DNA from 2 places in the Peribacillus sp. NPDC097284 genome. Region 2 is predicted to be linked to the other one. Evidence: riboswitches for the same ligand, from Rfam matches in the RefSeq annotation. Region 2 holds a riboswitch; the other holds the start of a gene.

What was found. A riboswitch is a leader RNA that binds a small molecule or an ion and turns the genes downstream of it on or off. The one in region 2 is predicted to bind preQ1.
Region 1: linked by a shared signal. The riboswitch ahead of ACIQXU_RS03510 (VUT family protein) and the one ahead of ACIQXU_RS11335 (QueT transporter family protein) in region 2 are both predicted to bind preQ1.

Annotation. Positions count from the first base shown of each region.
Region 1 covers NZ_JBIWCZ010000001.1:695,583-711,530, forward strand. Annotated here, with positions in the region: gene ACIQXU_RS03480 (aldo/keto reductase) at 1-78, opposite strand, end outside; gene ACIQXU_RS03485 (hypothetical protein) at 339-635, shown strand; gene ACIQXU_RS03490 (CAP domain-containing protein) at 676-1,815, shown strand; gene ACIQXU_RS03495 (anti-repressor SinI family protein) at 2,193-2,345, shown strand; gene ACIQXU_RS03500 (DUF421 domain-containing protein) at 2,556-3,257, shown strand; gene ACIQXU_RS03505 (alpha/beta hydrolase) at 3,324-4,064, opposite strand; gene ACIQXU_RS03510 (VUT family protein) at 4,555-5,115, opposite strand; PreQ1 riboswitch class I at 5,168-5,210, opposite strand; gene queE (7-carboxy-7-deazaguanine synthase QueE) at 5,364-6,092, opposite strand; gene queD (6-carboxytetrahydropterin synthase QueD) at 6,085-6,555, opposite strand; gene queC (7-cyano-7-deazaguanine synthase QueC) at 6,555-7,217, opposite strand; PreQ1 riboswitch class I at 7,276-7,318, opposite strand; gene ACIQXU_RS03530 (methyl-accepting chemotaxis protein) at 7,504-9,183, shown strand; gene ACIQXU_RS03535 (hypothetical protein) at 9,730-9,930, shown strand; gene pgsB (poly-gamma-glutamate synthase PgsB) at 10,691-11,872, shown strand; gene pgsC (poly-gamma-glutamate biosynthesis protein PgsC) at 11,888-12,337, shown strand; gene ACIQXU_RS03550 (CapA family protein) at 12,348-13,604, shown strand; gene ACIQXU_RS03555 (gamma-glutamyltransferase family protein) at 13,716-15,296, shown strand; gene ACIQXU_RS03560 (CapE family protein) at 15,359-15,508, shown strand; gene ACIQXU_RS03565 (poly-gamma-glutamate hydrolase family protein) at 15,596-15,948, shown strand, end outside.
Region 2 covers NZ_JBIWCZ010000004.1:288,703-304,650, forward strand. Annotated here, with positions in the region: gene ACIQXU_RS11305 (sensor histidine kinase) at 1-927, shown strand, start outside; gene ACIQXU_RS11310 (sigma-54-dependent transcriptional regulator) at 929-2,359, shown strand; gene adhP (alcohol dehydrogenase AdhP) at 2,412-3,425, opposite strand; gene ACIQXU_RS11320 (DUF3892 domain-containing protein) at 3,700-3,996, shown strand; gene ACIQXU_RS11325 (hypothetical protein) at 4,155-4,967, opposite strand; gene ACIQXU_RS11330 (YbaK/EbsC family protein) at 5,069-5,578, opposite strand; PreQ1 riboswitch class I at 5,742-5,786, shown strand; gene ACIQXU_RS11335 (QueT transporter family protein) at 5,793-6,278, shown strand; gene ACIQXU_RS11340 (TVP38/TMEM64 family protein) at 6,391-7,050, shown strand; gene ACIQXU_RS11345 (ATP-binding protein) at 7,158-8,789, shown strand; gene ACIQXU_RS11350 (copper resistance protein CopC) at 9,115-10,743, shown strand; gene ACIQXU_RS11355 (YcnI family copper-binding membrane protein) at 10,764-11,423, shown strand; gene ACIQXU_RS11360 (S8 family peptidase) at 11,470-12,447, opposite strand; gene ACIQXU_RS11365 (SEC-C metal-binding domain-containing protein) at 12,745-13,251, opposite strand; gene ACIQXU_RS11370 (AmiS/UreI family transporter) at 13,435-14,055, opposite strand; gene ACIQXU_RS11375 (nitroreductase family protein) at 14,260-14,829, opposite strand; gene ACIQXU_RS11380 (toxic anion resistance protein) at 14,843-15,948, opposite strand, start outside.

The DNA of each region.
Region 1 (15,948 bases), on a different contig from region 2:
TTTAAATACACCTAAACCGAACCAAGGCATTTCGATGCCATTATGTAATGTTGTTGTTGCTTGTAAACTATTGACCATAATCAGAAACCTCCAATTTTTATTATCCACTATAAGAAATGTCTACTGCTTTTAGGCATCATCCACCCCACCATCCATTATGATATATTTTAGTAGTAAAATACAGTAATGTACTTTAAAGGATAAGGCGTATGGTGATTTTCAGCACCGGGTATGTTGAGCGAGAAACTGAAAATTGACAAAGGAAGGAACCCTTATGTCCCGTGTAGAAAACTATATACAGCGGGGGAACATTAGGAAATGATTAATAGGAGGAAAACATGAGAGTACTATTTGAGTTAATCCGGATTCTTTTATTATTCGGTATTATCGGCGCATTGTGTTCCGTTCTGTTAGAGAATGTGTATCAGAGTTTCGGAATAGATTATAATCAGTATAGCTACTTCGGTTCTGTGGCCATACTTATATTATTGTTTGTTTTATATAGAAACAAGTTACAATTCAGTGGGTGGTACAAAGGGAAAAAAGAAAAGCTGCCAAAAAGGGTTACCCAGGTCCTTTTCTTATTCTCCATCATATTGTTATCTTTACCTCCCCTATTACAGTTTATGAGCTAATCATTGGGAACGTAATTATATGTGAGTTGGGGTGAACGATGTGCGGAGTGTGATTAATCTATTGATTCTCTTTCTTCTTCTCGGCGGATTTTGGTATGGGTATGGAAAAGACATTCAGGAGTCGGGATTAAAGGCGGGAATCGGATCTTTTGCTACAGATGTTCGCTCCCTCTTAACCAAACCTGAAGTATCAAATGCCATTGAAAAACTGAATACCGGAGTCAACCAGTTGATCGGCAAATTGACGGATACAGTCGATCAAGCAAGAGATGAGGAACAAACCGAAACGAAAAAGGTGGATAAACCTGACTTGAAGGCCCCTGCTGAATCCTCCTTTTCGGTCCGTAATATCGAGCTTGGCGACACAAAGGAATCCGTCGAAAAGCAGGCAGGTGAGGCCAAACGCCATTCCCTGAACGAATATGGAGTAGAGTGGTTTGCCTATCATGAAAATTATCAAAATTTCTTCATGGTGGCCTACGACAGCAAGAATAGAGTCGTCGGTCTCTATACAAACCAGGATTTGATTTCATCCAAGCAAGGAATCAAACGAAATACACCCAAGGAAACCGTGACGGAAAAATTGGGTAAACCAATAACAAAACTGCTTAAAGGAAATGTATATTACCAGATTCAAAGCAATGGTGAATATGATACGTTCAAAATGGATAACAGCTTCGTCACGATTTTTTATGATAAACATGAGGATAATACAGTCACATCGATCCAAATCATCAGCGCAGGTCTTGAACAGCAAAAAAGCACCTATTTTGCCCCCTCCAGCCCAGAGCTTAAAAAGGGCTTTGAATATCAATTATTCGACTTGACCAATGCCTCAAGGGTCAATCATGATCTTTCCGTCCTGTCATGGGATAAGCAGGTGAAAGTGACGGCCCAAGATCACAGTAAAGACATGGCCGTCAACCAATACTTTAACCATACTAATCTTGATGGGGAATCCCCCTTCGATCGGATGGAAAGTGACAAAATCTCTTTCCGCATGGCCGGAGAGAACCTTGCCGCTGGTCAGAACAGCAGTATCTTCGCCCACGAAGGCTTAATGAATTCCATCGGTCACAGGGAAAATAAATTACAAAAAGACTTTTCTTCACTGGGAGTGGGCGTCGCCTTTGAAGAAGATGAAAAGCCGTATTACACAGAAAACTATTTAAAAAGATAAGCCACTTTACATGCCGTAATCAGGAAAAGCCTGATCGGCTTTTTTATTTTCTTTAATATTCTGTTAATTTAACATTTTAACTTGACTCCTACTTTATCACTGTAAGATAATACATAAGAGTAATAACATGGAAAAAAGACAGGATAACAGCCGCATCACTACATAGGAAAATGAGTAATGACACTCACGAATAAAGGCCCCATTTACGAAAAGCCTAATGAATATAAGGGAGCCCTGACAAAAAACATCCGGAAAGTCACATAGAAGAAATTGAAAAGTACGGAACAGCACTAAAACCCAAGAAGTCATTTTACTCTCTAACTTGCGCTGCTCTGGGTGAAAATAAAAAATACAAGAGGTAGATTGGGAGGGTGATCATGGAATCCGGGAACAGATTGAAACAGGAGCAACTCGATAAAATATGGCTGGCACTTATATTGGAAGCCAAAAGAATTGGCCTAACGATAGAACAGGTCAAGAAATTCATCGAGAAGAACTCAAGTGACGAGCCTGCCCAAAAAATTCGTTAAAAAGGGGCTGTCTAATAAGTCCTTACTCCAGTGAACTTCGCAAAAATAAAGAGGCAGAAATGTTGTTAAATCAACGTTTCTGCTTTTTACATATTCAATTTCGGTGTAATTACCCCTTTTGGGACAGCCCTTTTTTTTCATTTTTACATCTAAATCAGTCAAACGCTCATACTAATTCTTAGATAACAAAAAACAAGGACGTGAGCTTAGATGGATTTTTTCTACAGCCAAGACACACTTACTACAATTCAGTGGATTTTGAGAGCCATCATATCATTCCTTTTTTTACTCTTTGCAGTTAAATTGATGGGGCGCCGGGCCATTTCTCAGTTAAGGTTGATTGACTTTTTAATGGCACTGATCATTGGAAATATTCTTGCCCACCCATTATCTGATGAACAGTTAGGCTTAAAGGGACCGATGATCACGTCAGTCGTACTAGTTATTTTATATATAATCAGTGTATTTGTGAGTCTTCATTGGGGCAGACTCCGAAATTTTTTTGAAAGCCCTCCTTTGCCTCTTATAGAAAACGGACAAGTCATCCATAAAAACTTAGTCAAAGCACGAATTTCTATCGATATTATTTTATCCGAATTAAGAAAGGCAAAAATTGAAGAAATTCAAAAAGTTGCTTTGGCATTTTGGGAACCTGATGGGACTATTTCGTTCTTCTTACTTCCCCAATACCAATCAGTGACCCCTGGTGATATAAAGTTGACCACAAAGCCATTTTCTTTTCCTATAACCATTATTAAGGAGGGAAAGATTGATTTTCACGAATTAAACCGAGTGGGTAAAGATGAAGGATGGCTGAAAAGGAAAGTAACCATGTACAATGCGGACATAACCGATATCTTATTGGCAACTATCGATACTAACGGGAACGTGAAAGTGTTCTTATACAGCTGAATTTCATCAGACAGAAGATTTACATTTAGAAAAAGGCCGCCCAATTTAACTGGCAGCCTTCCCACTTTACCAAATCAAGTTATTTAAAAACCGATGAACATCTTCATAAACTTGCTCCCGCTCTTTCCCCAATGTGATGATATGCCCTGATTGCTCATACCATATCAATTGCCTATGTTGCGTATCGACATCATTGAAGATCATGGGTGCACTTTCCGTATAGTCGGAATCGTCCAACCGGCCCTGTTGAACAAGAGTCGGTGCCGTAATCAAATCTAAATTTTCACTAGTATCTTCTATGATATGCAAAACATCTTTCAACGAGTGCATAGGCTCTTTTTCTAACCGTTTTATTTCTGCATCGATTTGGTCTGGGTCTTTGCCTTCGAATTTTTTGTAGGCCCTGGCATAACTGATCATACGATTATGTAATCGACTCACGTCTCTCCCTTTCATCGGGGCACACATGGAAACGACACCTTTCACAGGGAATTCCGTTCCCACTTTTAAAGAGAAGACCCCACCGAGGGAAATCCCGACAACGGCGATATCCTCGTACCCTTCTTCTTTAAGGAAACGGTACCCATCCACTACGTTTTTCCACCATTCCTTTGGACCTGTATGGATGAGTTCCTCAGCTGGCAATCCATGACCTTTATATAGAGGTGCGTGGCAGGTATAGTCACGGTCATTGAGATAACGACCCAACTTCTTCATATCTGCTGTGCTTCCAGTAAATCCGTGAAGTAAGAGAACTGCTCTCTCTCCACCTTTGTATGTGAATGACTCAGGTGCAATGACTTTCATACTATCTGCTCCTTTTCCTCAAGTTGTATATATTGAAATTTCTGATAAAATCATTAACTATTTAAAAGAATCACCATTACCCCGATTATAGTACCTATGCCTTAATTAGGACAAGTGATGCGGTCCGAAGGACATTTTACTATGACTGGTTTTATTTAGCAATCTAAATTTTCCTTTTTCTAGTTCAGGAATGATGTACCTTATATTTCGAGGTACATCGTGTTAATAAAAAGGTACGTAATCTTATTATCGATAACCTTGTTTGACTCTTCGCAGTGATTCGAATAGGACAGGCATCTAATTTTCTATAAAAAAAGAAAACCCGTTTAACAACGGGTTTTTTGTTTACTCGCATTCTCTCGATTCTAGCTTATCAAGGTTATGCTTTCTGTAGTTGGCACAAGAAAGCTTCAAGCATTCTCCCTGGACTTGCGGACCATATTTCTCGCGAAAAGCCTCCAAGCAATAGCACTTATCTTCTTCTTTAGTATCATCCACCAAGCGCATTCCCTCCATTATTGATCCGCTTTTCAAGCCTTACATGGATTTTCCCCAATAGAATGGCCCCCATTGACTGAATGACCGTTTTGACAATAATCTGACCAACAATCGCGGCAGGTACAGAGGACCACGGCAAGATGTTCGCCCCCAGTGGACTAAGCCCAATCACCACAAATATTGCCGAATCGAAAAATCCTCCAACTACCCCTGAGTAAAATACCCTCCAACTTAATGGTAGCTTCAATCGAGTATATATTTCCGTATCTGCCGTTTCAGCCACCACGAATGAAAGGGCGGAAGCAAATACGATTAATAATGTATCGCCTAACAAGAATGATACACTGGCTGATAAAAGTAATGCCAGGATAATGCACAGATAAGTCCTTGCCCTGCCAAATTTATTTTGAACTAAATCACGGAAGATGAAGGTCCCTCCGATCAACAATGTCCCCATCGGGATGATGAACATACCAAATTGCAATGGCATAAATGCGGCTGTGACCACATTCGCGGTCACAATGGACAATAAATACAATAGAACTCTTAACATTTCTTACAATCTCCTTTTATAGGAAAAAACAGCACCCTAAGAAAGAGTGCTGTTCTCCTTAGTTTTTTTGAGAGGGTAGCTAGAACCTCTTCCGCCTCAAGCGGATTATCTTTTTTCCTTTTTTATCTTATCTTGGATACGGGGGTAAATCAAGGTTAAAAGTACCCCCTCACGTATCTAAATGTAAAGAACATATAATAGAAGAGAAACGGCATTCAATAGAAAGTATGACTTCCCCACCCTTTTCCTTACACGCCCCGTTTATTTCCCCAGATATACGTATGCAGCTGGGGGAGCACCTTCACATCATTCAGTTCGTCATCGGCAATCACCCGATTAATTAACTGTTCATATTTTCCCAACAGTTCACTGACCAGCTGCCGATCGTCCGTCGTCACGCTGTCATCATTGCCTACCTGCAGGTAATAAGGAATGCCTGGATAGCGGGCATGTACATTCTTCGCATATTGATAATCAGCTTCATCAAATACGACAATCTTCAAAGAGATTTGATTTTCATCCCTTCTATTGGAAAGCTTGGATAGGATATCATCAAGCACTTCAAAATCGGTCTTCATCCTTGAACTTGGCGGTTTTGGTGATATCGTCAGTTCATCAATATCGAGAAACCAATCCTGCCACCGGCTACCTTGTGTCTCCACGCCAATTCTGATGTTCTTCTCTTTTAAAAGGGTGATTAACTCAGCCATATTCTTCAAGAGGCCGGGATTGCCCCCGGATATCGTCACGAAGGAGAAACCCTTGCCTCCCTTGAGTTTTAGCTCCTCCCATATTTCTTCAGCTGTCATCTGGACGATATCTTCCTTTCCTGTCCCATCCCAAGTGAAGGCGGAATCACACCAAGCACATGAATAGTCGCACCCAGCTGTCCGGACGAACATCGTCTTTTGCCCGATGACCATGCCTTCCCCTTGAATGGTCGGCCCGAAGATTTCCATGACGGGCAGCTTACTCACAGTTCATCCACTCCCGTCTTGCTTCAGCATAACTCGTCGGCGTTTCATAAAGACGGACAAATTCAACCCTAGCCCCTTTATAGTCCTTGTTTTGCAGGGCATCAGCCATCTTTTCATAAATCCAGACGACGATATTTTCAGCTGTTGTATTCATAAGTGGCAGCGTTTCATTCAAATAGCGGTGGTCAAGATGAATGTCGATTTCTTTTTTCCAGATTTCTTTGATGTCGCCAAAGTCGATCATCAACCCACGGGAATCATTATAGCCGCTTATGCCAAAAATGACTTTATACGTATGGCCATGCAGATTCTTGCATTTCCCTTCATAATCATGAAGATGATGAGCTGCATCAAACGTGAATTCCTTGCTCACGAGCACCCGTCTTTGATGATAGTTCAATTGATTACGATGAATGTCCTGTTCTATTTTTTGAAGCTTATCGACAATCTTGAACCCATACATTATAGGTTCACCTGCCGTCTAATCACATAGTCATCCAGACCCTTTTTTCGAAGCTTGCATGCCGGACACTCCCCACAGCCATCTGCTATGATTCCGTTATAACAAGTCAGCGTCTTTTCACGAACGAAATCAAAGGCACCCAGTTGATCTGCCATTTCCCATGTTTCTTCTTTATTCAGCCACATAAGCGGCGTATCTATAACAAAAGACTGATCCATTGAGAGATTCAAAGTGACATTCAACGATTTAATGAACACATCCCGGCAGTCTGGATATCCGCTAAAGTCCGTCTCACAAACACCGGTTACAATATGCTTCGCCCCAATTTGGCTTGCAAGCACTCCTGCGAATGACAAGAACAGTAAATTCCTTCCCGATACGAATGTAGACGGTAACTCCCCTTCTTCCCCGTCCGCCACAGCAATGTCACTTCTCGTCAACGCGTTCGGCGCCAACTGGTTCAACAACGACATATCCAAAACATGATGGGGGATGTCCAGTTCCTTTGCAATATTCCGCGCACAATCAATTTCCAAGCTATGACGCTGATTATAATCAAACGTCACTGCCTCCACTTCCGAAAAATGCTTCATGGCCCAGAATAAACACGTCGTACTGTCTTGTCCCCCACTAAACACCACTACTGCCTTTTCTTTCTTCAACATTATGAAAAACTCCTTTTTTACGGAAAAAAGCAGCACCCTAAGAATAGAGTGCTGCTTTTCCTTAGTTTTTTTGAGAGGGTAGCTAGAACCTCTTCCGCCTAAAGCGGCTTATAATCTTTTCTCTATAATCATAACGCAATATATGGAATCATATCAATATATTCCATAAAAACAAAGAGATTCCCTGTCTTTTCAGCCCAATTTCCCCTTTTCTCTTTAAATATCGGTCCCCATTTCCGATAAACAGAAGGTAAACTAATCTACCGAAAAAGGGGCCGTACACTTGAAAAAGATTAAAACAAAGGTATTGTTAGCATTTATGCTAGTCATATCTTTATGCATCATATTAGGAGCCTATAGTATTTACAGCAGCAATAAGTCTCTTAAACATTCTAGAGATATCATCGACCATGAATTGCCTCTTCTTATTAAAGATGAACAATTACTCTATAACCTTTCGCAAAGAATGGCATTTGTTAGAGGGTATATCCTATTTGGAGATGAACAATATAAAGAGGATTTCCTAGCTTATACCGAAGAAAGCAAACACATACAAGAAGAGCTATTAGCCTTATCCGACTCTGAGAGAACGAAAGAAATCATTGAAACAAGCATTGATTGGAGAACCATGATTGAAGAACGCGTCTTTACCCAGTATGAGCAAGGAGATGAAAAACAGGCGAAAGAAATATTGCTGAATGAAGTAGCGCCCATAAGCACGGAAATAATGGATGGCTTCAAAGAGCTCGCTTCCGAGCGCGAAAAACTGATCGTCACTTCCGGAGAGACCGTCATCAGCAGTGGAAAATCCGTTAAAACGACGAGTATCATTTTATCCATCATTACAGTCATAGCAGGAATTGGCCTTGCCCTTGTGACAGCCAACCTCATTACCAAACCGATCCTAAGGATCCGAGACAGGATGAAGCTAATGGAAAAAGGTGAACTGAACCATGCACCACTTAAGCAGACATCAAACGATGAACTCGGGGAATTGACGTTTTCCACAAACGAGATGCAGAGAAACCTTCGCAATATCATTGAAAACATGCTGAATGTATCCGAATCCGTTACAAGCAAAAGCGAAGAGCTGACCCAATCGGCAAATGAAGTGCAACAAGGAAGCAGTCAAATTGCAACCACTATGTACGAGCTGTCAGAAGGCTCTGAGTCACAAGCCAACCAAGCAACGGAAATCGTCCGTATGGTGGAAGAATTCTCAGGAAAGATCCAAAAGGCACACAGTGAAGGAGAAGAAATTTCCCAAACCTCCACCGAGATCCTGTCCTTAACAAAAGAAGGAACAACCATGATGCACAAATCCGTACAACAAATGCAAACGATTGATAGGATTGTGAAACAGGCAGTCGATGAGGTAAAAGGCCTTGATTCACAATCCCAGGAAATTTCAAAGCTCGTTCAGGTCATACAGGACATTTCCAATCAAACCAACTTACTCGCTTTAAACGCAGCCATTGAGGCGGCACGCGCCGGCGAACATGGAAAAGGATTTGCCGTCGTCGCCGAAGAAGTTCGGAAACTCGCGGAACAAGTTACAGATTCTGTGGGTGACATTACTGGAATTGTTACAGCCATTCAAACAGGTTCTAAAACCGTCGTTCACTCCTTGGAAGATGGATATACACAAGTAGATGAAGGCACCCAACAAATTACCATTACCGGCCAAACCTTTGAAACCATCAATCATTCAGTGGGAGCCATGAGCACAAAATTACAACACATAACCAATGACTTACACTATATCTCTACCAATAGCATAAAAATCAACCAGGCCGTCGAAGACATTGCAGCCGTTTCCGAAGAGTCAGCAGCAGGCATTGAACAAGTATCTGCTTCAGCACAGCAATCCAGCTCTTCAATGGATGAAATCACCAATCACGCCAGTGAACTTGCATCATCGGCAGAACAGTTAACAGACCAGGTTAAAAGATTTCAATTATGATGAAAGCCGCTTCCCACACCTACCTTGTGGGAAGCTTTTCCTTGCATGCATTTAGCTATTCCTATGAAGTTAATAACAAATATATCCTCTTCATTAAAATTGTTTCAATATAGTGAATACGGGGAATAAACTAATAACAACACAAAACAAACTATAATAAAAAATTCACCATGAATCTTATACAGAGAGAAATAATTCAACTCACACTATTATTTTCTGAATATTCAATGTATAATTAATATTACTCCAGTAATATTTACATCAGTAAATAGTAGAATAACTACTTCCTCTCTAGAAGTGTCAGCACACTTTTAAAAAGCATTTGAACCAACTCTTAATTACTCTCATTCGAAACCCGATCAACAGGAGACTCTCTAAACAGACGAGATGACCTTACATCAATATCGTATTCCAAATCCAGAGAACTAAGTCTATATAATCACCTTTACTATTTTTTATTTCCTATTTTATAATAAGTGGTTAATTTCCACCTAAAGTATGTTACTATTAACCTAATACTTTTTAACCAAACAAGGAGGAATTCATATGAAACGATTTTTCAAATTCATAGCAAAGTTAAACGAAGGGAAAGCCCAAGACGAATTCTTTCGCAACGAATACGAAAATTACTTGAAGATGAATTCTGCCGATAAAGGAAACAGAAGATTAGCCCCTATGCTTTATGTTATAGATGGCGGTAAAAAGGACTCACATACTGAGCTTTTAAATAGAATAAAATCTAGCTAAAGATAGCATCATCTTAAAATTGATTCGAGACTATGAATTTACAAAAATTACTCTCATCTATAAATAATATTTCATTTGATCCCTTATTATAAATGAATGTAAAAATACTCTAAAAACTCAGAATTTATTCTGGGTTTTTTTTAGTTCTACTATTAACACTATATTAATAGAAGAAACTAGTCTTTTTTTTAAAAACCCTCATTTCCAAAAACTTTTAAGAGAAGGATTTTGACAATTTATTGATGTCACCTCATAGCCCCTCGGGTATTTCATATTAAAAAAACCCAAAAAATATGGGGGGTGATTTTACTCATCTTTATCCAATCCCAAAAAAGTAGCACTAAATGAGTCATTAGAATCAAAATACAGGAATAAAGAAAAAACAAACTAGTAGATTAGAAAATAAACGCACAAATAGGTATAAACAATTATAAAACAGGAAGGATCGTCTACATTAAACTCCTACAGTAGATACTAGGAATTGGGTTTTTATCCTTATAAAAAGAATTCATTATCCTATAAAAATTATTTTTTATTCTCCATCTCATAATAGAATCATCATGAAATGGGGAATCCATAGAGTATTTGTCCTTACATGAATATTATAGCCATTAGTTACTATTACACTCATTTATAGTTTAATTTGGAAATTATCAAAATAAGCTATCTTGCTATAGAAAAACGACCCTTGCTTAATAAGTTTAAAATCATGTAGTGTGTATTCAGTAAATCAAATATATAAAAAAAGAGAGGTTAAAAAATGGCACCGATATTTATTTGTGCATTATTTTTGCTTGGCTATGGCATAGTCGAACAAAAACGCCATCAAAAGCGTCTCGACTCCATTCCCGTACGTGTCAACGTAAATGGGATCCGAGGGAAATCCACTGTAACACGTCTGATTACAGGTGTGATCAAGGAAGCGGAGTACAAGACAATAGGAAAAACAACCGGAACTTCCGCAAGAATGATTTATTGGTTTACGGACAAAGAAAAACCGATCATACGTCGTCCAGAAGGACCGAATATCGGGGAACAACGTCGCGTAGTTAAAGAAGTAGCTGACTTAGGAACTGAAGCATTAGTTTGTGAGTGCATGGCCGTGCAGCCTGACTATCAACTAATCTTCCAAAATAAAATGATCCAGGCCAACATTGGGGTTATCGTAAACGTTCTTGAAGATCACATGGATGTCATGGGACCAACATTGGATCAAGTTGCAGAAGCATTCACTGCAACCATACCCTACAATGGGCATTTAATAACCATCGAGGGCGAACATTTAGAATATTACAAAGAAATTGCCAAACAACGTAATACGAAGGTAATCGTAGCCGATAACTCAAGGATCTCAGAAGAATTTCTACGTGAATTCGACTATATGGTATTCCCTGATAACGCCTCCCTTGCCTTGGCTGTTGCAGAAGCATTGGGTATCGATGAGAAAACGGCATTCCGTGGCATGTTAAATGCACATCCAGACCCAGGGGCCATGCGTATCACTAAATTTGGAGATGCTAGGCAACCGACTTTCTTCGTTAATGGATTTGCCGCCAATGATGCGTCATCTACATTGAATATTTGGGACAGGGTAAGTACCTTCGGATACAGCACGGAAGCTCCTATCGTAATCATGAACTGCCGTCCTGACCGTGTGGACCGTACAGAGCAATTTGCAAGAGATGTATTGCCTTACATAAAGTCCGAAATCGTCATTGCCATCGGTGAAACTACTTCACCAATAACGAAAGCATTTGAGCAAGGAAAATTGGATACAGTAGAGTATTGGGATTTAGAAGAATGGTCAACGGAAGAAATCGTTGCCAAACTGCGCCCAGTCATGAAAAACCGAATCGTTTATGGGGTCGGTAACATTCACGGAGCAGCAGAACCCTTAATTGACGCAATCATGAAAACTAAAACGAAGCAAAAAGCGAGTTAAGTAGGAGGAACCTTAATGTTTGGATCGGATTTATACGTAGCCCTAGTACTAGGGGTAACACTGAGCCTTATTTTTTCAGAAAAAACGGGTGTTGTGCCCGCCGGACTTATCGTGCCAGGTTATTTGGCATTAGTTTTTGATCAATGGCAAGTCATGCTGGTTATTATTATAGTAAGTATCTTAACTTATTTCATTGTCGCTCACGGTCTTTCAAGATGGGTAATCTTATATGGAAGAAGAAAGTTTGCCGCAATGATGATAACGGGGATTTGTCTAAAACTCGTATTGGATTTCGTCTACCCCGTCATGCCTTTTGAAATCTATGAATTCCGTGGTATTGGTATAATCGTCCCTGGCTTGATCGCTAATGCCATTCAAAGACAAGGAATGCCATTAACACTCGGCAGCACGCTTTTATTATCCGGAGTAACTTTCGGTCTAATGAACGTGTATTACCTATTCTGAGGTGGATAAAATGAAACGTACTTTAAACGCAAAAGAAAAAACACTTATCTTTACAAAGCGGACGAAGAAAAAGAATCTCAAATACACTGCAATCGTTCTACCGATATTGATCATCGTCTTAGTCGTAACATCTTGGTTGGGACGCACGAAAGACGTGGAGGTTGTTGCATCAAAACCAAACGATACCCTTACAATGTCAATGGTCGGAGATATCATGATGGGCCGTTATGTCGAGGAAGTGACAGACAGCCATGGTTTTGATTACCTCTTCCGTTACATGAAGCCCTATTTCAATGCTTCGGATTATGTAAGTGGAAACTATGAACATCCTGCTCTAGCAAAAGATGTATCGAAATATGAAGAAGCTGATACAGCCATTCGTTTAAATTCGTATGCAGATGGTGTGGAAGCTGTTAAAAATGCCGGATTTTCTGTCATGACCCTTGCGAATAACCATATGATGGATTTTGAAGAACAAGGATTACTCGACACAATCGATGAATTCGAGAATGCCAAAATGGATTATGTTGGTGTAGGTCGGAATATTACAGAAGCGAAAGAAAACATCAATTACCAGGATGTTAAAGGCGTACGTATCGCTACTCTTGGATTTACCGATGTATATGGTAAAAATGCGGTAGCCAAAAGTAATCAAGCCGGATTATTGAATTCCAATCCTGACTTATTATTTGAAATGATTGGTGATGCCAAGGATGCGAAAAAAGGAAACGCAGACTTAGTTGTCGTCAACATGCACTGGGGCCAAGAATATGCTACTTCTGCGACAGGTCGTCAAACAGAATTAGCGAAAGCGGTGATCGATGCTGGTGCAGATATCATCATTGGCCATCACCCCCATGTCGTCCAATCATTCGATGTGTATAAAGATGGACTTATCTTTTACAGCTTAGGAAACTTTGTATTCGACCAAGGCTGGACACGTACAAAAGATTCTGCGATGGTACAATACCATTTAACTGATGACGGACAAGCAACCGTTGATGTGGTTCCCTTGCAAATCAAGGAAGCTACACCAAGACCCGCTACATCTTCTAGCGATGTATCGCGAGTTTTCCGTTGGTTGACGAAAGAAACAAGTGACAACGTGCAATGGTCTAAAAAAGATAATAAGATAGAGATTAAATTGGATCATACACGTGTAATAGACCATAAAGAACAGCGTGAACAAGAGGAAAAAGCAGCCCAAGAAAAGAAAGCTGCTAAAGAAAAGAAAGTAACCCAAGAAGAGACAACTACTGAAGAATAGAAACATGAAGCACCATCATACAACTAGATAATACGTGAATAAGAGTCTACTAGCAGGTATGCTAGAAGACATACATCTTAGAAGATCACACCGAAAAGAGGCGATCAATCAGTGTTTTATCCTTTCACACGGAAAGTACTCCTTTCCCTTTGTTTGCTCATTTTTATAGCAGGATGTTCAAAAACTGACCCTCTTTCTGACACGCATGATACCAATGAATCGTTAAACGATAAATCATATGGAGTTAGCTCTTCCAACCCTATCGCCGTAGAAGTGGGGATGAATATATTAGATAACGGTGGAACAGCGGCCGACGCGTCGATTGCCATTTCTTATGCATTAGGTGTAACAGAGCCCTTTGGGTCTGGAATCGGCGGCGGCGGCGGAATGCTGATTGTACCCGAGTCTGAGGAGCCTAATTTTATTGATTATCGTGAAACGGCTCCTGAACGTTCAAAGTTAAAACATAATACCGGTGTCCCTGGCTTTGTAGCCGGGATGCAAGCTGTCCATGATAAATACGGAACCATTCCGATGGAAGACCTTCTTCAGCCGGCCATCGACCTGGCTGAAGAAGGATTTGAAGTCGATAAAATGTTGGCCTCCCGCCTAAAGGCAGCCAAAGCAAGAATTTATTCAGAGAAAACTCTCTTGTTTTATCCTGATGATGATTCAATTGAACCAGGAAAGGTTTTGAAACAAGAAGATCTTGCCGACACATTGAAACTGATTCAGCGAAAAGGGCCCGATGGGTTTTATAAAGGGAACATCGCACGGAATATCAAAAAAAGAACAGATGTAGACTTAATGGACTTAAAGCATTATGAAGTAAAAGAACGGGAGCCCATCCAAGGCAAATTCGCCGGATATGATGTTTGGACCGCTCCCCCTCCCTTTTCAGGGATAACCGTCCTTGAAATGTTAAATCTCGCTGAAGAAGTCGACTTAAGCAATGCTTCAAATAAGGCAGATTATATGGAGTTACTGGGAGCCATTACCAACGCCTCCTATAAAGACCGAATTCACTATACCGGGGACGGAATCAGCGCTGACAAAGCTGAACAATTAGTATCTCCCCTTCATTTGGACAACCTGAAAAAAGAGATAAATAAAGGTGATTGGTCAAATGTAGAGTTCCAGTCTGAAGAACATGAAAGCACGACGCATTTCGTCGTCATGGATAAGTATGGCACAGTCGTTTCTACGACCAATACACTCAGTAACTTTTTTGGTTCCGGTGCCTATACGAACGGCTTTTTCTTGAATGACCAATTGAAAAACTTCCGCTCTGGCCTGAATAAAATCGATGAGCATAAACGCTCAAGGACCTTTACCGCTCCTACCATTCTTAAAAAACAAGGGGAAAAGACAATCGGAATCGGTTCGCCCGGTGGTGATAGGATACCGCAAGTGCTCATGCAGGTCCTGTATTCCTATACAGAAGGTGAGGATACGTTCCAGAATATCATAGATCGCAATCGATTCGTATTTGATGGTAATACCATCTATACAGAATACCGCCCTTCGCCTGAAACAGCCTCTGCATTAGAAAGAGCCGGTTACAATGTCGTACAAAAAGTCGCCCCTGTGTTCTATGGTGGCGTACAGGTACTCGTTAGAAATGAAAAGAACGGTCGGTTATCAGGTGCAGCCGATCCTCGGAGAAATGGCAGTTGGCAAGCACAGCAGTAAAGAAAACGCCTATACATCTTGAAAACATCTAAATTTTTATAGATCTATAAGGGGACGAGAAAATGAAGATATTAAAAAAAGTAGTAAGCTGGGTTATCCCTGTTGTTCTGATAGCAGTCCTGCTTGTAACAATGAATACGTTCAAACGGTCTGAAACACTGACTCCCGATGAACAAAAGAAAATAGAACAGTATACAAATATCCAAGAGTAAAAAAACAGGTTGAACCTCATGAGGGTTCAACCTGTTTTTCAATGGTTATACAATACAAGGAGATTGCAGGACGAGGAGGCAAATAGGATGGAGAATGGATACTCAAGTTTTGCGGAACTGCAACAGAATGAAAAAGAAAACACCGATTATAGCATTACGGCTTTTCATCGTAATCCAGAAATAGCGATTTTTGCGATCCATGGCGGCAATATCGAACCGGGAACTAGTGAAGTAGCCTTTGCCCTTGGAGAAAGACTCCATTCAAGTACGTATCTATTTGAAGGACATAAACGAAGGGATAACAGCAAACTGCACATCACCTCCACCTCCTTCGATGAGCCAACCGCCATACTGATGGCAAATAACGCAAAAACAATCCTCTCCATACATGGTTATCGCGATTCCAATGAAGCGTTAATCTATATGGGTGGCAGGAACGA
Region 2 (15,948 bases):
AAGGATTTTTTTGAATTAGAACCTTTGAAAAAGGCATCTCAAGCTCTCATTCAAGAAACCTTCTCACTTGATAAGCCAGGGTTTCAGGAACTCCTTCTTCAGCAAGGAGCCATAATGGAAATGCACGCCTACCCCATTCAAAACAAGGAACAGCAAGTATACGGGGTTATCGCTTATTATAAAAATGTTACCGAAAGAAGAAAAATGGAAGCTCAATTACTTCATGCCGACAAGCTAGGGGCCATCGGTGAAATGGCAGCGGGAATAGCCCATGAATTGAATAGTCCATTAACCGCCATCATTGGTAACTCTCAGCTTTTATTGAGAAGCACACTTCCGGAACACCATGATTACAACCTGCTAACCGATATCCAAAATTGCGGCGACCGATGCAGGCAAATCGTAAAAAGCCTGCTTACCTTTTCACGGCAGGATGAATACAAGTTCCACTATTATTCTATGAACGAAGCCATCCACCAAGTTTTGAACTTGCTGAAGTTCCAACTCGAGAAGAAACAAATATTCATTCACCTTTCCCTACAGGAAGACCTGCCGTACATCAAGGGCAGCCAACAGCAGATTGAACAGATTATCATCAACTTGTTATTGAATGCCAAGGATGCCTTGAGTGATCTTGATGAATCAGCCCCAAGAACAATCACCATCCAGACCTTTTTAGAAGAGGAATATATGATCGTCCAGGTGGCTGATAATGGGACAGGAATTGAAGCCGAGCGCCTCCCTCTTATTTTCCACCCTTTTCATACGACAAAAGACCGCGACAAGGGGACTGGACTGGGGTTGTCTGTTAGTCTTGGCATCGCGAAAGATCATGGCGGCAAAATTGACGTATGGAGTACGCCAGGCCAAGGAAGTATATTTTCACTGAAGATCCCCCTACCGACAGAAGATGAGAGGAGTGAATAACATGATTCATTTACTTGTAGTGGACGATGAAAAAGAGGTGGGTACCTTTTTATCCCGGCTTTTTACGATGAAAGGATACAACGTACACGTCATACATAGTGGAAAGGACTTTTATGCAATCGATTTTAATCAGGAGCATTATGATGCTGCGATGATTGATTTGAAGCTTCCCGATTGTGACGGCCTTTCCCTTTTACAACATCTCAAACAAAAACAACCTCGTTGCAAGGCACTCATCATGACTGGTTACAGCACAGTCAAGACCGCCGTCCGCGCAATGAAACTTGGCGCAAGTGATTATATGGAAAAACCCTTTGCCGATATTGAGATATTAGAAAAGCAGATTGAAAACCTCCTGAATGAAAACACGGATGTGAATCAGCATTTCTTTCAGAAACTGGCCAGGGACTCCGGTCTCATCGTCGGTGAAAGTGTCATAATGAAAGAACTGACAGAAATGGCGTTCAAAGTCGCTCAAAAATCGGTTAATGTCTTAATAGAAGGGGAAACGGGAACGGGTAAAGAGGTGCTCTCCCGCTTCATTCACTCAGCAAGCCCGCGTAACCACGAGCCCTTTATCGCGATTAATTGTGGAGCCATTTCAGAATCCCTGCTTGAAAGTGAATTATTCGGCCATGAAAAAGGCGCATTCACCGGTGCAACCCAACAACGAAAAGGCTTTTTTGAAATAGCCGGAAATGGAACCCTTTTCCTTGATGAAATTGCTGATGCCAGTCCAGCCATCCAAGTCAAGCTTCTGCGGGTCTTGGAAACTAGGGAATTTATGCGGGTCGGAAGCAGTGGGACATTACGGACCAACGCACGATTGGTAGCTGCCACTAATGAAAATCTTCAGCAAGCAGTAGAAAACAATAAGTTTCGGGAGGATCTATTTTACCGCCTGAATGTTGTCACTCTTGAAGTACCAGCATTACGTCATAGAAAAGAGGATATCCCTCTCCTTGTCGAGCATCTGGTCGAAAGGAATGGTCAGGCAGATGTATCCTTTTCACAAGAGGCTATCGAAAAATTACAGCTATACGACTGGCCCGGAAATATACGTGAGCTATCTAATACCGTGATGAGAACCTTAACCCTCGCAGATCATGGACAGGATATCACTGCGGACGATATCGTTCTCCCTACCCATCAGGTCATTTCACCCAAGAAACAAGCTACAATGGATCTTCACTCTCCTGAAAACCCTCTCGAAGAATGGCGGAAGAAACTTGTAGCCGATTTTAATGAAAAAGATGAGCTGACGCTTGAAAACATACTCTTGGAAATCAAACAGTTCGAATCTACCATCGAAAAAGAGCTCGTCCTGCAAACCCTTCAAAAAACGTATGGAAACCGGAATGAAGCCGCCAAGCGCCTACAGATTTCAATGAGGAAATTACGTTATATACTAAATGAAAAAAAACATACCTGACTCGTATATGAACAAGGGTGCCCCCATTAATAGGACACCCTTTCATTTGTTTCTATTCCAATGTTAAAACGATACGACCGTTAATTTCACCCTTTTCCATCATTTTAAACACATCATTGATTTCATCAAGCGGTCTTGTTTCAATATTCGTCCGTACTTTTCCATCTGCCGCAAATTGAAGAGATTCTTGTAAATCTTTTCTTGTACCAACGATTGAACCTCGCACCGTTACCCCATTTAATACCGTATCAAAAATAGGGATAGGAAGTTCATCATTCGGCAATCCGACCACGACGAGTGTTCCGCCTCTTTTGACTGAACTGTAAGCCTGTTCAAATGCTTTTTTCGTTACGGCAACAGAAATAGCTGCTTGTACGCCACCAACTTTATCCTTAATTGCTTGAACGGGATCATTCTTCAACCCATTCACTGTATAATCCGCTCCTAGTTCTTTTGCCAGCTCAAGCTTATCATCTTGAATATCGACGGCAATGACATTGAATCCCATCGCCTTCGCATATTGAAGCGCAACATGCCCAAGTCCGCCAATACCATAGATTGCGACCCAGTCCCCTGGTTTTGCTTCTGAAACCTTAAGCGCTTTATACGTCGTCACACCTGCACAGAAAATTGGGGAGACCTCGGCAAAATCTAGCCCTTCCGGAACCTTGACAACATATTTTGCCGGTGCCTTACAATATTCCGCATATCCTCCGTCCACCGAATATCCTGCATTCAGTTGATCCAAGCAGAGCGTTTCACGGCCCGTCAAACAGTATTCACAGTCGCCACATGCCGAATAAAGCCATGGAATCCCTACTCGGTCACCGACTTTCAATGTTGTGACGCCCTCTGCTACCCTCTCGATAATCCCTACTCCTTCATGTCCAGGAATAAGCGGGAGCTTTGGCTTCACCGGCCAGTCGCCATGTGCTGCATGTAAATCCGTGTGACATACGCCACATGCCTTAATTTTAACTAAAATCTCACCATACTCTAAATCCGGAATCGGTACATCCTTTATTTCAAGCTCTTGTTTAAATTCATTGACGACCGCTGCCTTCATTGTTTTAACATCCTTCAATGTTTTCGATTCCACCGTACTTGTCCCCTGATTTACATTCATGATTCTATTCCTCCCTTAGGTCCGTGTTTTTCTCACTTCCACTTATTTATAATGCAAGTGCCATGCCAAACAGAAAAGTGCAATCAAGTTAGGTTCAAACATAAATCCTAGCCGAAAATTCGGCCCATTATGACAGAAATCCGGCTCAATGATGACGAAAACCAGTTCGTATATTGCTGGAAAAATGGTTCACCCTATAAAGAGGAGGTGTACAATGGACACATTTGAAGAAGCCTATGAATCCTACAAACAACAAGGAACGCCACAAGCGAACCAACAAGGTGGGAACGACAAAGAAGAAATTGTCGCCGTACGGAAGAATGAAGAGGATAATATCATCGCCATCAAGACAAATACCGGAAGGGAACTGGACTATCCCACCGCTCTTTCAGAAGCCAAGGCTGGTGCACTCGCAAACGTAGATGTCTTTCATAAATATGGTCGGGACATTTTGCGAAGTGAGCCTGATGGCATTAAAGAAAATAATCTGGATGAACTGCCTGAATTTTAAAGACCGAGAAAAGCTGCCTTCCATTCAGGCAGCTTTTTTCCGCAACAAAAAAAGAACCGCATACTAACAGGTTCTCCTAACGACTTCCTCAAGGTTTTCCGGGATATTGAAAATGGAGCAACCAGCACTCTCCCTTTTTCTCCAATCCTTCTATCTGTTTACCATTCATAATGATAGGACTCAGATATTTCCAGCAAGCGGCCACAGATTTCGACCACTTCTATGATTTCAATCCAAGACATATCCATCCCAAGTTCATTAGCATGCGAAATCTTATCCCGTAACTTCCTGATGGCATTGGCATCTTTCTTCCCTTTACTTTTGGATGGGATTTGAAAAAATGTTCTCAACTCTTTATCTTTATGAATAATGTCGAATTTATCGCTAATTTGTAGACATTCAATTAAATTAATCTCCTCATTTTTCTCCATTCTCCTTTCATATAATTCACTTGCCTTATGTAGACGATCCTCACTAATCATCGGATACCAGCTTTCACCCCCGAATCGATGCATGATAATATCACTAAGTCTCATTTCCAATAAAGTGATATAGCCAAAAATCAGCATCCTGATTGGTGGTTTTTGGAGGTCGGCATGCGTGATTAACTTTTTGATTGAATTATTCTCTAACACGAATACCCTCGTTTTCTTCTTAAAAATGCCTAACAATTGGATCAAGGGCGTTGAATCCGATACAAGTTCCCTTGGGGAAAAGAGCTTCATATAATCCGAAATGTTCCCTTCGCCAAGTTCATGTCTATCGATATAACCAACGATTTCCCCCTGGTCTTTCACGGCCAATGTATCAAAGTGTTTTTCCTCCATTACATTTTTGATATCAATGGCCGATTCATCTTTTCCACAAAACTCAAACTCTTGGGCTATGCTTCTGACCGTGATATTTTCCTCATATAGATTTTTAAGACTGTGATAACTACTATTATTGTTTTTGTACTCTACATTGGACATCCATGACCCTCCATCATTAGCATTCTATCCTAATTCATTAGAACCTAATAACTCCCCACTATCAGAAATAAGTCCACATGAAGTGGACTTTATTCCTTCATTCAAATGATATGTTTCTGCATATCTTCATTCACTTCTTGTTCCCAGTCCTTGCAAACATCTACCCAGTCCTTTGCTTTTGAGAATTGAAATAAATCCCCGAGTGAAAGTTCAATGGCTGAGTTCGCGCTCCCGCAAGCCGGGAAAACTGTCTCAAACCGTTTCATCGAAACATCCAAGTAAACATCCAGTTCATTTGCCAATCCAAATGGGCAGACACCCCCGATTGCATGTCCGGTCTGTTCAAGAACTTCTTCTGGAGATAACATCCTTGCCTTGAACCCAAACATTTTCCGGAATTTCTTATTATCGACTTTCGCATCTCCAGCGGCCACGACCAAAATTGCTTGGTCTCCTTCTCCCCTAAATGACAACGTTTTGGCAATGCGCGCGGGTATAACCCCGATTGTCTCCGCAGCTTGGTTTACTGTGGCACTAGATGTTTTGAATTCCATCACATCATGTTCCCTGTTCCATTGTTTAAAGTGGGCCCTAACACTCTCGATTGACATTTACTTTCATCCCTTTCCTTTAACTCTTTTTATGAATCGTACCATTCTTCACTATAGTAAAGCAAAATCTCTTTCCTTTATTCTAAATATTCAATATTTCGCATAAAATCTTGAAATTGACGAAAGAGGCCAAAATACGATACTATTAAACTTCGGGCAAAAGCCTAACGTGGTTCGTAACCATCCCACGATAAAAAACTAGGGAGAGAAAAATATGAATATTCGTACGCTCGCGATAAATGGTCTATTGGCTGCCATCTATATCGCTGTCTCATTCGTGCTTCAGCCGATTATGTTTGGGGTGCTTCAATTCCGCATTCCCGAAATGTTGAATCATCTTATTGTATTTAATAAGAAATATATATCCGGCATAGTCGTCGGTGTGTTCATATCGAACCTTTTCTTTTCACAGTTAGGGGCATATGACTTGATTTTTGGGGTCGGGCAATCTCTGATAGCCTTATTGCTTGTCATCTTTTCTTCCCGTTTCATAACGGGCATTAAGGGTCGAATGGCCATGACCATCATCATATTCACGGTTACGATGTTCCTAATAGCCATAGAATTGAATCTAGTCTTAGGATTGCCATTCTTAATAAGTTGGGCAACAACAGCAGCCGGGGAATTCCTCGTCCTACTGATCGGGGCACCCATCATTTATATGATGAATAAAAGAATTCAATTTGGAAAGTTGCTTTGAACTCACTGTGCATAAAGTAAAAGAACATTCTATATTCAAAGAGCTGTCTGCTACATGCAGCGGCTCTTTTTTTCAACCATACTCAAAAAAATTGATAAATGGTGGTGACTTTTTGCAGAAAAAAATACTGATGTTACTCGTCCTTCTGATTGTAGTAACATTCATCGGGCTAAATTCAGAATTATTCACGATGATTTGGAATAGCGACTTGGAATCCGTGATAGCCATATTGACAGAAAATCTCCTTCTTACCTTTGTAGTGACGTTCGTTTTGATGATCATTCAGAACTCCTTTACTGTCATCCCCCTGATTTTACTTTTAACAATTAATGTAACGATCTTTGGCTTTGCATTCGGGTATCTATGGAGTTGGTTAACAAGCGTGGTCGCGTCAGGAACCATTTTCTATGCTGCCAGGCACTGGTTCCAGTCATTGATTTTAAGAAAGATGGGTACCGACTCGCAGGATTCCGTCAAGGATCATGGGTTTATGTATGTCTTTACCGGTAGAATTTTCCCTTTCATACCGACAAGTTTAATAAACCTTGCAGCTGGAGTTAGTTCCGTCACCTTCAAAGATTTCTTAATGGCAACAGCATTAGGCAATCTCATCTACTTCTTCTTTCTCTCTTTAATTCCATATGGAATTCTTTCCGTAGAGATGAATCAATATACATTGATTGTACTCGGTTTCCTGCTCTTAACCTTTTTCCTTATCTACAAGCGCTTCAAGAAAAAAAAGAACCTATCACTCTTTAAGAAAAACAGGTAACCTTGCTGCCTGTTTTTTTGTGTGGAATCGTATATTTTCAGCCAATAGTTTGTTAAAATGTGTATGTATTTCAGCTTTGAAATGTCGGAGAATTCAGGGAGACCCATATGCCGAGACGTATCATATTAGTAATCTACATTCTTTCTGGAATGACCACATTACTTGTTTTCAATTACTATTTAATGAATTCCTTGAATACTAAAGAGGCGTTCCTTCAACTCCAGCGAGCAGAAGGGTTCATCTTTGTCCTATTAATCGGTTTGATTTTATTTCTCTACTTATCTAAAAGAGAAGAGTTCAAACAACTAAAAGAAGAAGAACAACTTCGAAGTACCCTTATTAACTCAATGGTAGACTTTGTGAATTTTAAGGATGGAGAAGGTAGATGGCTAGAATCGAATACGTTTGGACTTCAGTTATTCCAATTGGAGAATGTGGACTATAAAGGAAAAAAAGATAGCGAGCTTGCCGAGTACTCCCAATTCTACAGAGATTCATTGATTTACTGTGAAGATTCCGATCAAGAAACATGGGCAATGAAGAAGATTACGCGTTGTGAGGAGAATATTCCACTGCCAAACGGTCATTTTAAGACCTTCGATACCATCAAAGTCCCATTATTTCATGAAGATGGTTCACGAAAAGGGTTAGTAGTCATAGGTAGGGATATTTCAGAAAGAATTGCCGCGGAAAGTCAATTGCTTGCTAGTGAACAGCGTTATAAGTCTTTGTTTGATCACAACCCTTCCCCCATGTTAATGCTTGATTTGAAAGGAACCATCACAAACGTCAATCCAAGATTTGAAACCGTCACTGGATTCCGTAAAGGTGAAGTTCAAGGGGACCCTTTTATTGATTTGGATTTTTCCGCAGAAGCTAAAGAGCTCATCCAATCATCCTGTCAATATGTCGTGGAAAATCAGAAGGGGATTAAAAAAGGAAAAGATATAGCGCTTGTTACCAAATACGGGAATTCCATTTTACTTTCTTGTACTTTTGTTCCCATGTTAGTGGGCAAAGAATTAGCCGGTATCATTACGTATGCAAAAGACGTAACACAAATTCGTGAAACAGAAAGACGCTTACGAAAATCCGAGAAACTTTCGATCATCGGTGAACTTGCAGCAAGTGTTGCTCATGAAGTGCGCAACCCTTTAACGTCCTTAAAAGGGTTCGTTCAACTCCTGAAAAAAAACGACCAACCCCATGATCAATATTACACCATCATGCTTAGCGAATTAGACCGAATCAACTTAATCGTTAGCGAATTGCTTGTCCTAGCAAAGCCTCAGGAAATCATGTTCAGTCAAAATCAGATCGTAGAATTGATCGATGAAGTCAGAGCCTTGCTTCTTGTAGAAGCCGATTCTTCTTCCGCTCAAATTTCTATCGAGGTAAAAAACGATATACCGCTTATTTTATGCGAAGCAAACCAGCTGAAACAAGTATTCATCAACATGGTCAAAAATGCTCTGGAAGCAACAGCATCCCATATTTCGATAGAAATTGAGCATATTAACCATTCCATTTCCGTTACAATCAAGGATAATGGCTGTGGAATCGAGAAAGATCGCATGAAACATCTCGGGGAGCCCTTTTTTTCATCTAAAGAAAAAGGGACTGGGCTTGGACTGACCGTAAGTTGCCGAATTATCGAAGCGCACCAAGGAAAAGTACACTTTAGTAGCAAACTAAACCATGGTACCGAAGTTAAAATTGAATTGCCGATATATAAATAGGATAAGTACTTGTTTACTTGTCCTATTTTGTTGTGTTCGGGATATAAGTAAACGTCCCCATACACACGATTGAACCGGCCAAAATCACCTTCTCGCCTTTTTTATCTTTTTCAACGTACTCCCCCCTACATTTCCTGTAATATGGTAAGGTCAGAGTACCATGGTAAGCTTAATTATTTCTTAATGATGCATAATAGGAAATAGAATAATTAGCTTATAGATCAAGAAAATGTAGAGAGATTCTCTTCATTTTTTCACTGTTATTTCACATTTTCATTTTATACTAGTTCATAGAAGTACTAAGAAAGGTTGCTGGCACAACAAAATGAAGAATTACATATGGCTGTTCGTCAGTCTACTTGCCTTGTTTATCTTACCGGTAACGGCCTTTGGCCATGCATCCATTTTGAGCTCGAATCCTAGCCCAAATGAGAGCTTGGATACTATACCTGAAAAGATCAGCATTCAATTCAGTGAAACTATACAATCTTCCTTTCACTCACTTGCCATGTACAGCAAAGAGGGGAAGGAGATCCCACTTCAAGATATCCAAGTTTCAGGGAATACTCTTGAAGCTACATGGTCAAGCTCTTTCGATGAAGGGGTTTATATCATTAAATGGAGAGTGGTTTCTAGTGATGGTCACCCCATCAAAGGTACAATTCCCTTTCAATATGGGGAATCCAACATCCCATCCGATCAACTGATCGGCGAAGAACATGCAGGCTTTCCAAGTACAACACAAATAGTCCTGCAAAGCCTTCAATATCTTTGTTTTGCCGCTCTTACTGGTGCACTCTTTTTTTATTTATCATTGGTGAAACGCCCTACTCCTGATCAAATCAGCAATAGGGCCCGACGCTATATCTGGCTATCTTATACCGGACTGGCGATTTCCATTCTATTGAGTCTACCTTTAAAAGTTACGATTGACGCTGATGTAGGTTGGTGGCATGCTTTCAATGGCATCTACCTAAAAGAAGTATTACAGTCCACCCAATTCAGAAATATTTGGATGATAGAAATAGTGTTGCTAATTGCCTTACTTGTGGCAATTTTGGCTATATGGAGAAATTACTTCAACAAGGTTTCTCTCCTAACATCCTTTATCCTTATATCTGCCTTGATGGTTTGCAAGGCCTTAATCGGACATACCATGGATACAACTCATCAATACCTGGCTGTATCTATGGATTTTCTCCATGTAATGTCCATGGCATTATGGCTAGGCGGTTTATTGGCTATACTGATAATTCTTCCAAAGTCCTATAATCCGAAGCTGACTGATGTTGATAAAAAAACGTTTTATTGGTCAATCATACAGAAGTTTTCCTCATGGGCCGTTCTTTTTGTGATTGTCCTGATCGTCAGCGGACTTTACAGTAGTTTTCAACATGTCCCAACTCTTCATTCATTGCTAAATACGACATATGGACAATTATTACTCGGGAAAATCGGACTTATGTCCATCATGTTAGGGTTTGGGGCATTTCATTTACTCCGTGGGAAAAGAAAAACGAAGAAGCTGGGCCTCAGTACTGGAATAGAATTCAGCCTGGGAATCATCATTCTCCTTATTGCTGCTCTTTTAACAAATGTTCAGACAGCCAAGTCTTCTCCAGGTCCTGTAGAGAAAACGGAAATGACTGAAAATAATGATCAAGTAACTTTATCGGTGACCCCCAATGAAATCGGTGAGAACCTCATTCAAGTGGAATTAATAAATAATGAGGGCATCCCTTATACAGATATCGAACAGCTTACAGTGGTCATGGAGCCTTTAGATGAAGACACAGGGGAAGTAAAATTGCACCTTCAGGAAGAAGCAAAGGGTATATTCAAAACCAAGTCGCTTATAACCATGTCAGGAAAATGGAAGATTCAAGTTCATGGTTTAACGAAGGAACTCCACTCTATTGATGCGGATTTTGTAATAGTAGTAGGAAACTCATAATGAGAAGGGAAGAAATAAACATGAAAAATGGTACAAAGCTAATTATCGGTGCATTGGCATCTCTATTCCTCTTTGCTGGATCTGCAAATGCCCATGTCACGGTCAACCCAAGCTCTTCAGCACCTGAAGCTTGGGAAACCTATACACTGAAAGTTCCGGTTGAAAAAGAATCATCTACCACGAAGGTTGCCTTAAAGGTTCCTGAAGGCATCACCTTTTCAAGTTACCAACCAGTCCCCGATTGGAAAGTGACAACGGAAAAGGATAAAAAAGGACATGTAAAAACAGTAACCTGGGAAGCGACTGGTGATGGCATTGCTGCAGGCCAGTTCCAACAATTCACGTTCGTTGCCCAAAATCCAAAGGATGAGGCCGATATCGCTTGGGATGCATTTCAATACTATGCCGATGGGGAGATTGTCGAATGGAGTGGAGAGGAAGGTTCTGACCTACCACACTCCATAACAGAAATTACGGCAGCTTCCAAGAGCAATGAAGATTCATCAGTCCATGAACATGCCGAAGAAGGTGATCACTCTCATTCCGATTCTGTAGACAAATCGAAGTCCACAGACAAAGAAGAGAATAACGATCAAACACTGATCATCATACTTGGCCTTTTATCTTTGATCATCTCGATTATTGCCCTTACGATAGCCGCACGTAAAAATAAGAAGTAATTATTTAAGAAGATGCCCCAAAATCACTTGGGGCATCTTTTACTTATTATTCTACAACCATGGACTTGCTTGCCTCAATGGTTCTTCTCATTTCATTCTGTGCACTATGCGTGACCATCGATAAATTCAACATTCCATTTCCTTGTGCCTTCTTGCTTATCCCCAAATCTTCCGTATTTTTTACCAGTTGGGCATATAGTTCCGCCTCTGTTAATTTACGACCGAATTCTTTTTCTGAGATGATTTTCAAGAGGGCTGCAGCTCCGCTCACATGTGGTGTAGCCATTGATGTCCCACTGAGCTTAGCATACTTGCTTCCTGGATATGTGGAGAGAATATCGACACCCGGTGCCACTAAGTCAATTTCATCATTCGTATTCGAAAAATCTGCCAAGTTCCGGCTTAAGTCCACCGCCCCCACTTCCACCACTTCTGAATAAGCTCCTGGATAATCTAACTCATCCGTATCATGGCGGCCATCTCCACCGTTCCCTGCTGCACAAACGACAAGAATATCATTCTGTATCGCTTTTTGTATGAGCTGATGTTCCTTATCATCCGGGGGCCCTCCCAGTGAAAGTGAAATGACAGAGACCTTTTCACCCTGCGGCCCTTTCCAATTGATTGCATACTCCAATGCCCCATTGATCCAGTTGATATCTCCCTGGCCCTTTCCATTTAAAGCCTTCAAAGCTAGAATACTCGCTTTCGGTGCCACACCTACTACACCTACATCATTCAGGGTCGCTAAAATCGTACCACTGACATGGGTTCCATGCCCATTATCATCATGGTAATCCCCGGTTTCAGTAAAATCCCTTCCGTCAATGATTCTCTCTTTTAAATCGGGATGTTCCTTATCTATACCAGTGTCAATGACCGCAATGACCACACCTTCACCATAATTGCCTTGTTCCCATATTTCCGGTGCCTTTATAAGCTCCACACCTTCAGGAACTTTCTCATTGGCCTTTTCCATTATTTCTAACACTTTGTAAGGAATTAATCTTTTTTCTTTCGACATTTGATTACCCCTTCCTTCGTCAATAATTTGACTATCCTCGGCGAGGGAGACCTATCCCATCTGGTTGTCGTTAACCATTAAAGAGATAAAAAAGAATCTCTTCAACTTATATATACCAGATTTTTGAAAATAAAAAATAGTTTTACATAAAATTCCAACTATTTAACTACCTTTATTTCTCACTGGCCATTTACTTACTTTTTCATTATAGAACATACGTTCTTTAAATACCACTTAAATTTCCCATTTTTTTCAATAAAAAAGGCAACTTCCATTGAAGTCACCTTTTCGATATAGTTAAGCCCTGCCACAGCACTTTTTGTATTTTTTCCCGCTACCACAAGGACAAGGATCATTCCGACCTATGACAGGTTCTGTATGGACATGAGGCATTTTCGCCGCTTTTGCACTCTCCATAATGATCTGGGTACCCTTTTGCTTCATTTTTTCGTAGCGTTGTTTAAACAGTTCCATTATATCTTTGCTATATTTCAATGTATCTTCGGCGATATCCATTGCCTTTTGTTTGGAAGTATTATAATCCTCTAGAACAAATTGATTATCATGGAAAGAAACACGTATTCCAAAATGTTGCCCCGCTTGCTTATTATCTTTCTTTTCCTCAACGAACTCTAGATAGACTTCCTGGCAATCGCAAGTCTGATGCATGCAATAGTAATCATAAATCCAATACGTTTTATCTTCATACTTACTTTTTAATGCAATGCCGTTTTCAACGCCAAAGACATCCAAATATTTAATCGCTTTTCCATCAATAATTTCAAATGGATCAATCGTTCTCATCTATTAGACACATCCTAATTCATCAAAATTTATTAACCTCATTTATTGTACAACCTAAATCCTAAACCGTCACTTGAAACGAAGCCGACAAAGGCGTATCCCTATTCTTCAACTACAAAAGCTATATATATAAAAGAGGAGCAGTACCTCCGTTTATGGCAAACGGAGATACTGCTCCATGAGTTATGCTGCTATAGCTTTTGTTTTTTCTTTTTTCTTGTAAAATAATAAATAACCCAGATACCCGATGTAGATAATAGATACAACCAATACAATGGCCCAAGCTTTGTAAATGGTTTGGTTATCAAAGACACCTGTAAGGGTCAATAATGATGGAATAGTCAGTGTAACCCATGATAGTACAAGCGAAATTTTCCCGACGAATTCGGAAATGGGCAACTTCTTACAGTTGGTCAAATAGAACATTCCCCAAAGGAACGACCATAATACCCAGTTCAACCCCTTCACCATGTCACCATATTGAGCAAACTCTACGGTTGCGTACACAACGGACAAAATGGACACCCATAGTGAAAAGTACCCGAGACCGCTTCCATCCATCCCTTTTAGAATGGTTATTCCCAAGTACAAGTAGGTAAAACCAAACAAGAATATCGATGCATGTCCTAAAGACATTGCATTGCTAGGTTCTGAAACAATAATTAAATAAAACGCACCGAGCACCTGAAACGAGCCAACAAATAAATTAAATACCGCAACATTTCTTGCATCGGCTTTTCCTAACGTCATTTTTCCATTTAGGAATAAAGTCGCTCCTGCAAGAAGTAATATAATATTTCCCATATTTAAAAGAATGAACGTGTGTTCACTCTCTATGTCCCTCCTCTTTATTAACTCTGCACAAACAAAAAAGCATCACTTCATTCAACATGCTATTTTACAAACTTTTAGTTTTCTAATATAGTAATTGACCACTACTTTGATAATACCATATGTTTGTGTTTTAAATCTAATTGAAAAAAAAAAAGAAGCGTTTCCGCTTCTTGTTCATACGATCCAAGTCGTCAATTGGTCGATTGGCGTTTTTTTTGCTGGTTTGGGCTCCATATCCGGATACCCCAGATAGATAAAAGCCAGGATTTCCCCTTTGGCCGATAAACCGAAAAATTCCCTCACCTTATCATGATAGGCAATTTTACCGGTTCTCCATACCGCACCCAGCCCCAGCGAATGTGCCGTTAATAGCATGTTCTGAACAGCACTGTTGACCGCACCATACTCTTCAGTTAGCATGACATTTTTCTTATCGCTAGGTTCCATGCCTACCGCAATGATGACAGGCGCCCTCAGTGGGTTTTTCTTTGCTTTTTCCATTTTGCTTATTAGGCTCTCTGGTGTGTCATCCACATTTTCAAGTTTAGTGATTTCCTCAAAAACCTGACCAAGCTTGTTTCTTCCTTCACCCATCAGCACGAAAAACCGCCAAGGCTCCGTTCTAAAGTGATTAGGTGCATAAGTTCCGGATTCGATAATTTGTTCGATGATTTCTTTGGGCACAGGATCTTGTTTGACCAGCCCAATACTTCTTCTCGTTTTAATGGCTTCAAAAGCATCCATCGTAGATTCCCCCTTATCCTTTTATCTCCAGAAGCTTCTGCTTCAATTCATTTTCCATCACGGCAAGTTCCTGCTCAGCATGACGTCGTTTATGTCTTCCTTCTTCTTGAATTCTAAGCGTTTCTTCAAGAGTGGAAATTAAATTGGCCTGTGTATTCTTAAGCGTTTCAATGTCTACCAGCCCCCGCTCATTTTCCTTGGCGGTTTCGATCGTATTGACTTTCAACATCTCCGAATTCTTCAATAACAGGTCATTCGTCGTTTTGGATACCTGTTTTTGTGCCTCCACGGCATGACGCTGTCTGATTAAAGTCAATGCAATGGCGACCTGGTTCTTCCAAAGTGGGATGGCCGTCATGATGGAGGATTGTATCTTCTCGACAAGTGCCTGATTCGTATTTTGAATCAACCTGATCTGCGGAGCGCTTTGAATTGTGATTTCGCGGCTCAATTTCAGATCATACAGCCTTTTATCGAGTCGTTCAGCAAATTGGCGCATATCGTTGACTTCCTGGAACTTCATCTGGTCATTGCTCATCTCAGCAGATTTCTTAAGCGCAGGAATGGTTTGCTCATATAACTCTTCAAGCTTGATTTCCCCTGCTGCGATATAGACATTCAACGCTTGGAAGTACTCCTTATTCGTTTCATAGAGCTTTTCCAAGATTACAATATCCGATAGGAGTACATTCTTGCTACGATCAAGCTTGACGCTGATTCGGTCGATTTGAGCGCCTGTTTTTTGGTACTTCGAAAGGGCTTCCTGTACCGAGCCTGACAGTTTGCCGAACATTCTAGCGAAGAACGAGGGTTTTTCGGCCTTCAGTTCATCCGGGCTCAATTCGTTTAATTTCTTCATTAGATCACTGATGATGTCGCCTACCTCACCAACATCCTTCTTTTGCACATGCTCAAGCATCGAATTGGAAAAGGACAGTAGCTTTGATTGGGCCGGTGTTCCATACGATATCATGGCCTGATGATTCGTCGGGTCGATCTGTTTCGCAAGCTGATAGGCCTTCTCCCGATTCTCCTCCGGAATCACATCGATGAGTTTGACCGGCTTTGCTTCCTGTTTGGACAATGTTTCTTGCTCCTTCACCTCAGCAAAAGGATTGG